DNA from 2 places in the Cupriavidus sp. KK10 genome. Region 1 is predicted to be linked to the other one. Evidence: predicted binding sites of a transcription regulator. Region 1 holds the regulator's gene; the other holds the start of a gene.
The links. The regulator HrcA, encoded in region 1, represses chaperone genes, less so after heat shock. The targets are predictions, from matches to a motif close to TTAGCACTCNNNNNNNNNGAGTGCTAA.
Positions count from the first base shown of each region.

Region 1 (5,044 bases):
GTAATGCTCGCGCGCCTTGGCTTCCAGGGCGGCCAGCTGGGCCGCCACGTCATCCACGGCAGCGGTTTCCGGCGCACCGGTTTCCTGGCTGGCGTTGGCCGCCTCTTCGCCCGCGGGCGTAGGCGTCTGGGTGGTTGGCGTCTGCTTCTGTTCTTCCATGTCGATCCGTATCAATGCATTGTCGCGGCCCGCCGTGGGCCTGGCCGCGGGTGGTAAATCGGCGCGTGTTCCGTGCAGGTGGTGGCAAGGCGCAGGTTTTCAAGAGTGGCGCTGGCGTGACGCGGAAACACACGGTTACAAAGGCCACCCATATGCAATCGACGCCTTATTGCTTTGCTGCATCGCACTCACTAAGATTCTCAGTAAGAAAAATGACAAAAATGTCGGGGGTCCTGGAGATGGTTCAACTTTGTGCCTCTTCCGAAAGGTTGGCCATGCATAAGCTGCCAGTCGTGACGCTCTGCCTTGTGGCCGCCTTGGCGGTCATGACCGTCTTTATCTGCCTTTCCGGCGCATTCACCTCGCGCGATACGGAGTATGGCAGCGGCAAGGCGGTGTTCAAGCACTACATCGTCCCTATCGTCAGTCAGGAAGTCACGCAGGAATAAGCGCCACCTGACCCTGTGCCCACTGCGCGGCGGCACCGGAGCTTCCCGGTGCCGCCGCGTTGTCATTTCAGCTCTTTAGGTGGTCGATGCGGCGCCGGTCCCGCTTGGTCGGGCGCCCCTGGATCTGCGCGGACGGCTCCGGCTGCAGGCGCCGGCGTTCGGCATCGGCCAGCCGGCGGGACTGGCTTTCGGCACTTTCCTCGTACAGCGTCTGCGCCACCGGCGCCGGCCCGCGCGCCGGGGCGATGCCCATCACCACCAGTTCCCAGCGCTGCTGGTGCGCTTCCAGCACCACCATGTCGCCGGGCTTCACCTCGCGCGAGTTCTTGCATGGCTGGCCGTTCACGGTCACCTTGCCGCGCTCCACCGCTTCGGCCGCCAGCGAGCGCGTCTTGAAGAAGCGCGCGCACCACAGCCATTTGTCAATGCGCTGGCGCGCATCCGGCGCAAAGTCGACATTCATGCCGCCGCTCCCCGGGTCTGGGCGCGCGTGCGCCGTGCTTCCAGTTCGTGCGGATGCGGCGTGGCCAGCGGCCAGCCCTGCAGGTGCTGCAGCGCGATCTCGGCCATGGCCGCGACCCACGGATCGGCATCATTCAGGCACGGGATGAAGTGGAAATCCTTGCCGCCCGCGACCTTGAACTCGGTCTGCCCTTCCATGGCGATTTCCTCCAGGGTCTCGATGCAGTCGGCCGGAAAGCCCGGGCAGAAGACGTCGACCCGGCCCGCGCCGACCTTGCCCAGCTCGGCCAGCGTCGGCGCGGTGTACGGCTGCAGCCATTCCGCCTTGCCAAAACGGGACTGGAACGTCACCTGATACTGGCCCGGCTGCAGGCCCAGCGCCTCGCCCAGCAGCCGGCCGGTCTTCAGGCATTCGCAGTGATAGGGGTCGCCCAGCTCCAGCGTGCGCCGCGGCACGCCGTGGAACGACAGGATCAGCTTGTCGCCGCGGGCAAAGTCCGGCATGCCGTGCCGCGCCCAATAGGCGCCGACCTGCTGGTGCAGCGCCGAGATATAGGCCGGGTGGTCATGGAAATGCTTGACCAGCCGCAGCTCGGGCTGGTTGCGCCACTGGCCCAGCACCCGGAACACCTCGTCGAAGGCCGTGGCCGTGGTGGTGCCCGAGTACTGCGGATACATCGGCAGCACCAGCACCTGCTCGCAGCCCTGCCGGCGCAGCGCCTCCAGCACCGAGGCGATCGACGGGTTGCCGTAGCGCATTGCGCACGCGACCGTCACTTCATGGCCATGCTGGTTCAGCAGCCGCTGCAGCGCATGGGCCTGGCGCTCGCTGTAGACCAGCAGCGGCGAGCCCGTCATATGGGCCTCGCGCAGCCAGATCGATTCATACTTCAGCGCCGAGGCGCGCGATCGCAGCGGCAGGATCACCCCATGCAACAGCGGCAGCCAGGCCACGCGCGGGATCTCGACCACGCGCGGGTCGGACAGGAATTCCTTCAGGTAGCGCCCCACCTCCTTGGGCGTGGGTGCGTCCGGGGTGCCCAGGTTGACCAGCAGGATCGCCGTGCGCGGCGCGTGGCCGTGCTGGTAGGCCGGTTCGGGAGAAAACGTCATGTCGCTTCCGGGTTGGCACGGTGCCGGGATGGCGCCGGTGCGGCGCACCGGCGATTGCCGCGCTCGGTAGGAATGGAACTGCTTGTCAGACCAGCCAGTCTTTGCACTAGTTCTGGCTCAGGGCGCTGGACAGCAAGCGCGCGGTGATGTCGACGATGGGGATCACGCGCTCATACGCCATGCGCGTGGGGCCGATCACGCCAAGCGTGCCGACGATCTGGCCGTCAACCTCGTACGGGGCGGTGATGACCGCCATGTCTTCGATCGGCACCAGCCGGCTTTCGCCGCCGATAAAGATCTGCACGCCCTGCGCATGGCTGGACACGTCCAGCAGCTGCAACAGGCTGGTCTTGTGCTCAAACACGTCGAACAGGCGCCGCAGCTTGTCCATGCTGGAGGCCAGGTCTTCCACTTCCAGCAGCTTGCGCTCGCCGCTGATAAAGACGTGGTCGTCGTCCTCGTCCTCGGCGACGCTGCCGGCCTCGACCGCGGCCTGCATCAGCTGCGACATGTCGCGGCGCAGGTCCTGCAGTTCCACCCGCAGGTGGCCGCGCACCGTGTCGAAGCTCATGCCGGCATAGTGCGAGTTGAAGAAGTTGGCCGCCTCGATCAGCTGGGCCGGCGTGTATGACAGCTCGGTCTGGATGATGCGGTTCTGCACGTCGCCCTCGGGGCTGACGATGATCAGCAGGATGCGCTTGTCCGACAGCCGCATGAATTCGATCTGCCGGAACGCCTGCGCGCGGCGCGGCGTCATCACCACGCCGGCGAAGTGCGACAGGTTGGACAGCGTGCGCGCCGCCGCCGTGATCATGCGCTGCGGCCCCAGTTGCTGGCCGCCGAGCTGGTCCTGGATCTGGCCGGTCAGCTCGGCCAGGTCGGCGTTGCGCTCCAGCGGCTTGGCCGTCAGCATCGAATCGACGAACAGCCGGTAGCCGCGCGGGGTCGGGATACGGCCGGCCGAGGTGTGCGGGCTGGCAATAAAGCCCATTTCCTCCAGATCGGACATCACATTGCGAATCGTCGCAGGCGACAGGTCCAGCCCCGAGTACTTCGACAGGGTGCGGGAACCGACCGGCTGCCCTTCGGCAATATAGCGCTCGATCAGGGTCTTGAGCAGCGTTTTGGAGCGTTCATCCATGATGCCCCGATTTTACGCAAGTTTTGGACCTTCTGGCGGGCGGCCCGGGCCGCCCGCCCGCGCCTGCTGACAACCGTCATGGCGGTATGGTCTAATCCACGCATGTCCGCCCCCCCGAAAGCCAGCGCCGTGCGCACTTCGTTCAAGACCGTCGCCCTGGTGGGCCGGTACTCCACTGCCGGCATCGAAGGGCCGCTGGAGGAGATCGCCTCTTATATCCTGCGCAACGGGCAGGACGTGGTGTTCGAGCGCGAAACCGCGCTGGCCACCGGGCTAACCGGCTACCCTGCCCTGTCCGCCGAGGAGATCGGCCGGCAGGCCGACGTGGCCGTGGTGCTGGGCGGCGACGGCACGCTGCTGGGCATCGCCCGCCAGCTGGCCGGCTACGACGTGCCGCTGATCGGCGTCAACCACGGGCGGCTGGGCTTCATGACCGACATCGCGCTGGAAGACGCGCACACCGTGCTGCCCGACATGCTCGACGGCCGGTACGAGGCCGAGACCCGCCTGCTGCTGGAATCGCGCGTGGTGCGCGACGACATGGACATCTTCTCCGCGCTGGCCCTGAACGACGTGGTGGTGAACCGCTCGGGCATCTCCGGCATGGTCGAGCTGGCGGTGTCGGTGGACGGCCATTTCATGTACAACCAGCGCTCGGACGGGCTGATCGTGTCGACCACCACCGGGTCCACCGCCTACGCGCTGTCCGCCGGCGGCCCGATCCTGCATCCGACGCTGTCGGGCGTGGTGCTGGTGCCGATCGCCCCGCACGCGCTGTCCAACCGCCCGATCGTGCTGCCGCACGACGCCGAGGTCACCATCGAGGTGGCCAGCGCGCGCGACGCCAGCGTCAACTTCGACATGCAGTCGCTGACCTCGCTGCTGCCGGGCGACCGCATCGTGGTGCGGCGCTCCGAAAAATCCATCAACCTGCTGCACCCGGTCGGCTACAACTACTACGCCACGCTGCGCAAGAAGCTGCACTGGCACGAGTATCCTTCCGAAGACAATCGCCTCTGAGCCAGTATCAAGCCGCCCCTCAAGCCTGAGCCCGAACCCATCGGACCGACTACCTTCCACGCCACGATGCTGCGCAGCCTGTCCATCCGCGATTTCGTCATCGTCGATACGCTCGACCTGGACTTCACCACTGGCTTCACCGTCTTCACCGGCGAGACCGGCGCCGGCAAATCCATCCTGATCGATGCCCTGGCGCTGGTGCTGGGCGAACGCGCCGATGCCGGCGTGGTGCGCGAAGGCGCCCCGCGCGCCAGCGTCAGCGCCACCTTCTCGACCCACCCGGCACTGGATGCCTGGCTGGCCGAGCGCGAGCTCAACAGCGAAGCGGAAGACGGCGTGCATACCGTGCTGCTGCGCCGCACGGTCGATGCCGGCGGCCGCAGCAAGGCCTTTATTAACGGCGCCGCCGCCACCCTGGCGCAGCTGCGCGAAGTCGGCGACCAGCTGGTCGACATCCACGGCCAGCACGCGCACCAGCTGCTGCTGCGCCCCGACGCGCAGCGGCTGCTGTTCGACGCCCACGCCGGCCTCACCCAGCAGGCCGGCGCCGTGGCCGAGGCCTGGCGCGCCTGGCGTGCCTGCGTGCGCCAGCGCGAGGCGGTAGAACACCAGTCGCGCGAGATGCAGCTCGAACGAGAACGGCTGGAATGGCAGGTCGGCGAACTGGACAAGCTCAACCCGCAGCCGGGCGAATGGGAAG
Region 1 covers NZ_CP073677.1:1,151,735-1,156,778, reverse strand. Annotated here, with positions in the region: gene grpE (nucleotide exchange factor GrpE) at 1-159, opposite strand, end outside; gene KB879_RS05650 (hypothetical protein) at 435-608, shown strand; gene KB879_RS05645 (RNA-binding S4 domain-containing protein) at 676-1,071, opposite strand; gene hemH (ferrochelatase) at 1,068-2,183, opposite strand; gene hrcA (heat-inducible transcriptional repressor HrcA) at 2,290-3,324, opposite strand; gene KB879_RS05630 (NAD kinase) at 3,427-4,344, shown strand; gene recN (DNA repair protein RecN) at 4,411-5,044, shown strand, end outside.

Region 2 (5,044 bases), 740 kb from region 1:
GCCCCGCGAAGACGCGCAGGCCCTGTTCGACGCCATGCTGGCCGGGCGCGTCTCCGACCTGGAGCTTGGCGCCATCCTGATGGCCTACCGCATCAAGGGCGAGGCCCCGCACGAGCTGGCGGGCATGCTGGAAGCCGCCCATGCGCACTGCCAGCCGCTGCCGGCGCCGCCTGACCGGCAGGTGGTGGTGATCCCCAGCTACAACGGCGCGCGCAAGCAACCCAACCTGGTGCCGCTGCTGGCGCTGCTGCTGGCGCGCGAAGATGTCCCCGTGCTGGTGCACGGCACGCGCCTGTTCAATGGCCGCGTGACTAGCATGACGCTGTTCGAGGCCCTGGGCGTGCCCTTGTGCGCGACGACCGACGAGGCCTCGGCACGGCTGCGCGAGGGCAGCGACCTCGGGCCGCTCGCGGTGTTGCCGGTGGATGTGCTGTCGCCCGGGCTGTCGCAGCTGCTGGAGCGGCGCACCGTGATCGGCCTGCGCAATTCGGCGCATACGGTGGCCAAGATGCTGCAGCCGGTGGGCGAGCATTCGCCCGCGGAAGGGTTGCGCCTGTACAGCTACACCCACCCCGAATACCGCGAGACGCTGACCGACTACTTCTCGCATGAGCCCGCCAACGTGCTGCTGGCACGCGGCACCGAGGGCGAAGTGGTGGCCGATGCGCGCCGCACCAGCCGCATCGACTGGCTGCATGAGGGGCACCAGCAGACGCTGGTCGATCCGGCCGTGGGTTCACTGGCCGAAGTACCTGAACTGCCGCCCGGCAGCGACGCCGGCCAGACCGTGGCCTGGATCCGGCGCGTGCTGGACGGCGCGGTGCCGGTGCCGGCACCGATCGCGATCCAGGTCGATGCCATCCGCGAATGCCTGCGGCAAGGCACCCACGTGACCTGGGCCAGCCCGGTCTGAGCCAGCCCCGGGACCGCTGTCAGGCCTTGCGCGGAGGCAGCGGGATGCGCTCGGTCTCGCCCGGCACGTGCGGGAACTGATCGTCCTCCCAGCGCTGGGCGGCAGCCTCGATCGCCACCTTGCTGCTGGCAACGAAATTCCAGTAGATAAAGCGGTGCCCGTCGGTCGGGTCGCCGCCCAGCAGCATCACGCGCGACGGCGCCGTGGCCGTCAGCGTCGCGGGCTGGCCCGGCGTGAGCACCACCATATGCTCGGCCGGCAGCGGCTCGCCGTCGAGCGCCACCGCGCCATCCACCGGATAGACGCCCCGTTCGGCATGCTCGGCCGGGATCTCCACGCTCGCGCCCGCATCCAGCTCGATCGCCACATACAGGGTGCGGCTGAAGACCTTGACCGGAGAGACCTGGCCAAAGGCATCGCCCGCAATCACCACCATGCGCACGCCCGGCCGCTCGATCTGCGGCAGCGTGGCAGCGGGATGGTGGAAGAACGACGGCTCGGCACCCTCATGCTCCTGCGGCAGTGCCACCCAGGTCTGGATGCCGTGCAGCCGGGCCCCGGCGGGGCGCACATGCTCGGGCGAGCGTTCCGAGTGCACGATGCCGCGCCCGGCGGTCATCCAGTTGACGTCGCCTGGGCGGATCGCCTGGTCGCTGCCCAGGCTGTCGCGGTGGATGATCTCGCCCTCGAACAGGTAGGTGACCGTGGCCAGCCCGATATGGGGATGCGGACGCACATCAGCGCCGGCGCCCGGCGGCAGCTGCACCGGCCCCATATGGTCGAAGAAAATAAACGGCCCGACGGTCTGGGTAGCGGCGGCGGGCAACAGCCGGCGCACGGTAAAATCGCCCAGGTCGCGCACATGCGGCTTGAGCAAGTGTTCGATAGCAGACATAACTCCTCCGGTGGAATGAGAGAGGCTCGCAAGGATGCCAGCGCGCCGCAGGTGGGTCGAGTGTAGCCGCTGCTGCAACAAATCATTGCAGCAGCGGGCAGAACCCCCGTGCCCCGCGCCGCTCTAATATCCTGTGCGCCGAACCGTGGGTATCGTTTCCGCCGCTCGAAGCGGTAAGTAGCTATGCTATCCGCAAGAGCAATCGAGTGGAACTATCACTGCCATCGGGACTCCAATTAGCACTCACCCGGCCTGAGTGCTAATATGTGTTGCAGTGCCGCCGACCAAGAGGCGCGGCACACCGGCAACCGAACCGCCGGATGCGAAAGGAGCCATTGAGTGAACGCAGTCTTGTCTGCCGACCAAACCCTGAATAACCGTCTGCCGACGGCACCCCGGAGCACGGGCAGCTTTGCGCTGACCTTCCCGGCCACCGTTGGCAACCTCGACAGCTATATCCAGGCTGTCCACCGGATTCCGTTGTTGACCGCGGAGGAAGAGCAGCGCCTGGCGCGCGAGCTCCGCGACCACGACTCCGTTGATGCTGCCCGCCAGATGGTGATGTCCCACCTGCGCCTGGTGGTGTCGATTGCCCGCCAGTACCTGGGCTACGGCCTGCCCCACGCCGACCTGATCCAGGAAGGCAATATCGGCCTGATGAAGGCGGTCAAGCGCTTCGACCCCGACCAGGGCGTGCGCCTGGTGTCGTACGCGATGCACTGGATCAAGGCCGAGATCCACGAATACGTGCTGAAGAACTGGCGCATGGTCAAGGTGGCCACCACCAAGGCCCAGCGCAAGCTGTTCTTCAACCTGCGCAGCCACAAGCAGGGCGCACACACGTTCACGCCGGAGCAGGTCGAGGCCGTGGCGCGCGAGCTGAACGTCAAGCCCGAAGAAGTGATGGAGATGGAAACCCGCCTGTCGGGCGGCGACCTGGCGCTGGAAGGCCAGATCGACGACGGCGAAGAGGAATTCGCCCCCATCGCCTACCTGGCGGACAACCACAACGAGCCCACCCGCGTGCTGGAAGCCAAGCGCCACGACCGCATGCAGGTCGAGGGTCTGGAAGAGGCGTTGGCCAAGCTGGACGAACGCAGCCGCCGCATCATCGAGGCGCGCTGGCTGCACGTCGAGGACGATGGCTCGGGCGGCTCCACGCTGCATGAGCTGGCTGACGAGTTCGGCGTCTCGGCCGAGCGCATCCGCCAGATCGAGGCCGCGGCCATGAAGAAGATGAAGGGGGCGCTGCAGGCGTTCGCCTGACCCGCTCCCCCAGCCATGCAAAAGGCCGGTCCACTGGACCGGCCTTTTTGTTGCCCGCGAGGGGACAAGTGCGACGTTATGCCGCACCCCTTCCCTCCCTTTCACATCACGACAGCAGCTGTTTCAGGTCGTGCGCGATCGGATCCGGACCCTGGCCGTGGCGGATGAACAGCCGCAGCTTGCCCTCCGGATCGAACACATAGCTGCCCGCGGAGTGGTCCACCGTGTAGTTGCTCGGGGAGCTGCCCGGCACCTTGGCATAGAACACCTTGAAGTCCTTGGTCACCTTCTGCAGTGCGGCTTCGTCGGCCGGGCGCAACCCCAGGAAGCGCGCATCGAAGGCCGGCACGTACTGGGCCAGCAGCGCCTGCGTGTCGCGTTCCGGATCGACCGTGACGAACAGCACCTGCACGCGGTCGGCGTCCGGGCCCAGTTTCTCCATCACCGCCTTCAGTTCGGCCATCGTGGTCGGGCACACGTCCGGGCAGTGGGTGTAGCCGAAGAACATCACCACCGCCTTGCCCTTGAAGTCGGCGATGGTGCGCACCTTGCCGTGATGGTCGGTCAGCGAGAAGTCCTTGCCGAAGTCCGCCGCGCCGGTGATGTCGACATTGCGGAACGAGACCTTCTGCTGCCCGCAGGCAGCCACGGCCAGCGCAAGCGCGGCCAGCAGGGAAAAGCGGCGGAAGGCGGCGAACAGGCCGGAGGCGGGGCTTAGGCGGGGCATGCGGCGGAAACCGGTCAGGGGTGGGAGGAAACGGCGGCACCGGAGGGCGGCGACATCACGCAGTATCGCCGATCGTGTCGCCACGCTGCGCCGGCCGCGACAAGATGCCGCAGCCGGTGGGCCACAGGTCAGACCTGGGGCACGAACTTGAAGTAGTGGTCGACCAGCAGCGCGGCAAACAGCAGCGACAGGTACAGGATCGAGAAGCGGAAGGTGCGCTGCGCCAGTTCGTCTGAATAGTTGCGGTACATCTTCCAGGCATAGGCCAGGAAACCCGCGCCCAGCGCCAGCGCGGCCGCCAGGTAGATATAGCCGCTCATGCCGTAGACAAAGGGCAGCAGCGTCGCGGCGATCATGATCAGCGTGTACAGCAGGATATGCAGCAGCGTATAGCGCTCGCCGTGCGTGACCGGCAGCATCGGCAGGCCGGACTTGGCGTAGTCGGCGCGGCGGTACAGCGCCAGTGCCCAGAAGTGCGGCGGGGTCCAGGTGAAGATGATCAGCACCAGGAACCAGGCCTCGGCCGGCACCTCGCCCGCCACCGCGGCCCAGCCCAGCGCCGGCGGCATCGCCCCGGACAGTCCGCCGATGACGATGTTCTGCGGCGTGGCCGGCTTGAGCAGGATGGTGTAGACCACCGCGTAGCCGAGGAAGGTGGCAAAGGTCAGCCACATCGTCAGGTCGTTGGCGTAGACGTGCAGCAGCCACATGCCGGCGCCGCCCAGGATGGCGGAGAACACCAGGGTCTGCGGCGTGGTGATCTCGCCGGTGGCCGACGGGCGCCACGCGGTGCGGCGCATCAGCGCGTCGATCTTCTGCTCGACCAGGCAATTGATGGCAAAGGCCGCACCGGCCAGCAGCCAGATGCCGGCGGCGCCGCCGATCAGCACGCGCCACGGCACCATGCCGGGCGTGGCCAGGAACATGCCGATGATGGCGCAGAACACGGCCAGCTGCGTCACGCGCGGCTTGGTCAGGGCGGCGTATTGTCGGGCAAGGTGCCGTATCCGGCTCAACTTGCCCAGCGAATGGGGGTGGGTAGCGGTAACCACGGAAGGGGTCTTGTCTTTCATGTGGCGCGGGCGGCGTTCGGCACGGCAGCGGGGGCGCCGGCGGCCCGCATGGTGAGCCCTGCGAGCCCTGTATTGTAGTGGAGGCGGACCAGCAGCAGCAGGAGCAGCGCCGCGCCGCCGTTGTGCGCAACCGCGGCCACCAGCGGCCAGTCGAACACGATATTGGACAT
Region 2 covers NZ_CP073677.1:409,284-414,327, reverse strand. Annotated here, with positions in the region: gene ybiB (DNA-binding protein YbiB) at 1-913, shown strand, start outside; gene KB879_RS02150 (pirin family protein) at 933-1,808, opposite strand; gene rpoH (RNA polymerase sigma factor RpoH) at 2,178-3,074, shown strand; gene KB879_RS02140 (SCO family protein) at 3,181-3,801, opposite strand; gene cyoE (heme o synthase) at 3,930-4,874, opposite strand; gene KB879_RS02130 (heme A synthase) at 4,871-5,044, opposite strand, start outside.
Region 2: a site for HrcA is predicted at 2,045-2,071, ahead of rpoH (RNA polymerase sigma factor RpoH). Genes of this name have one in related genera too.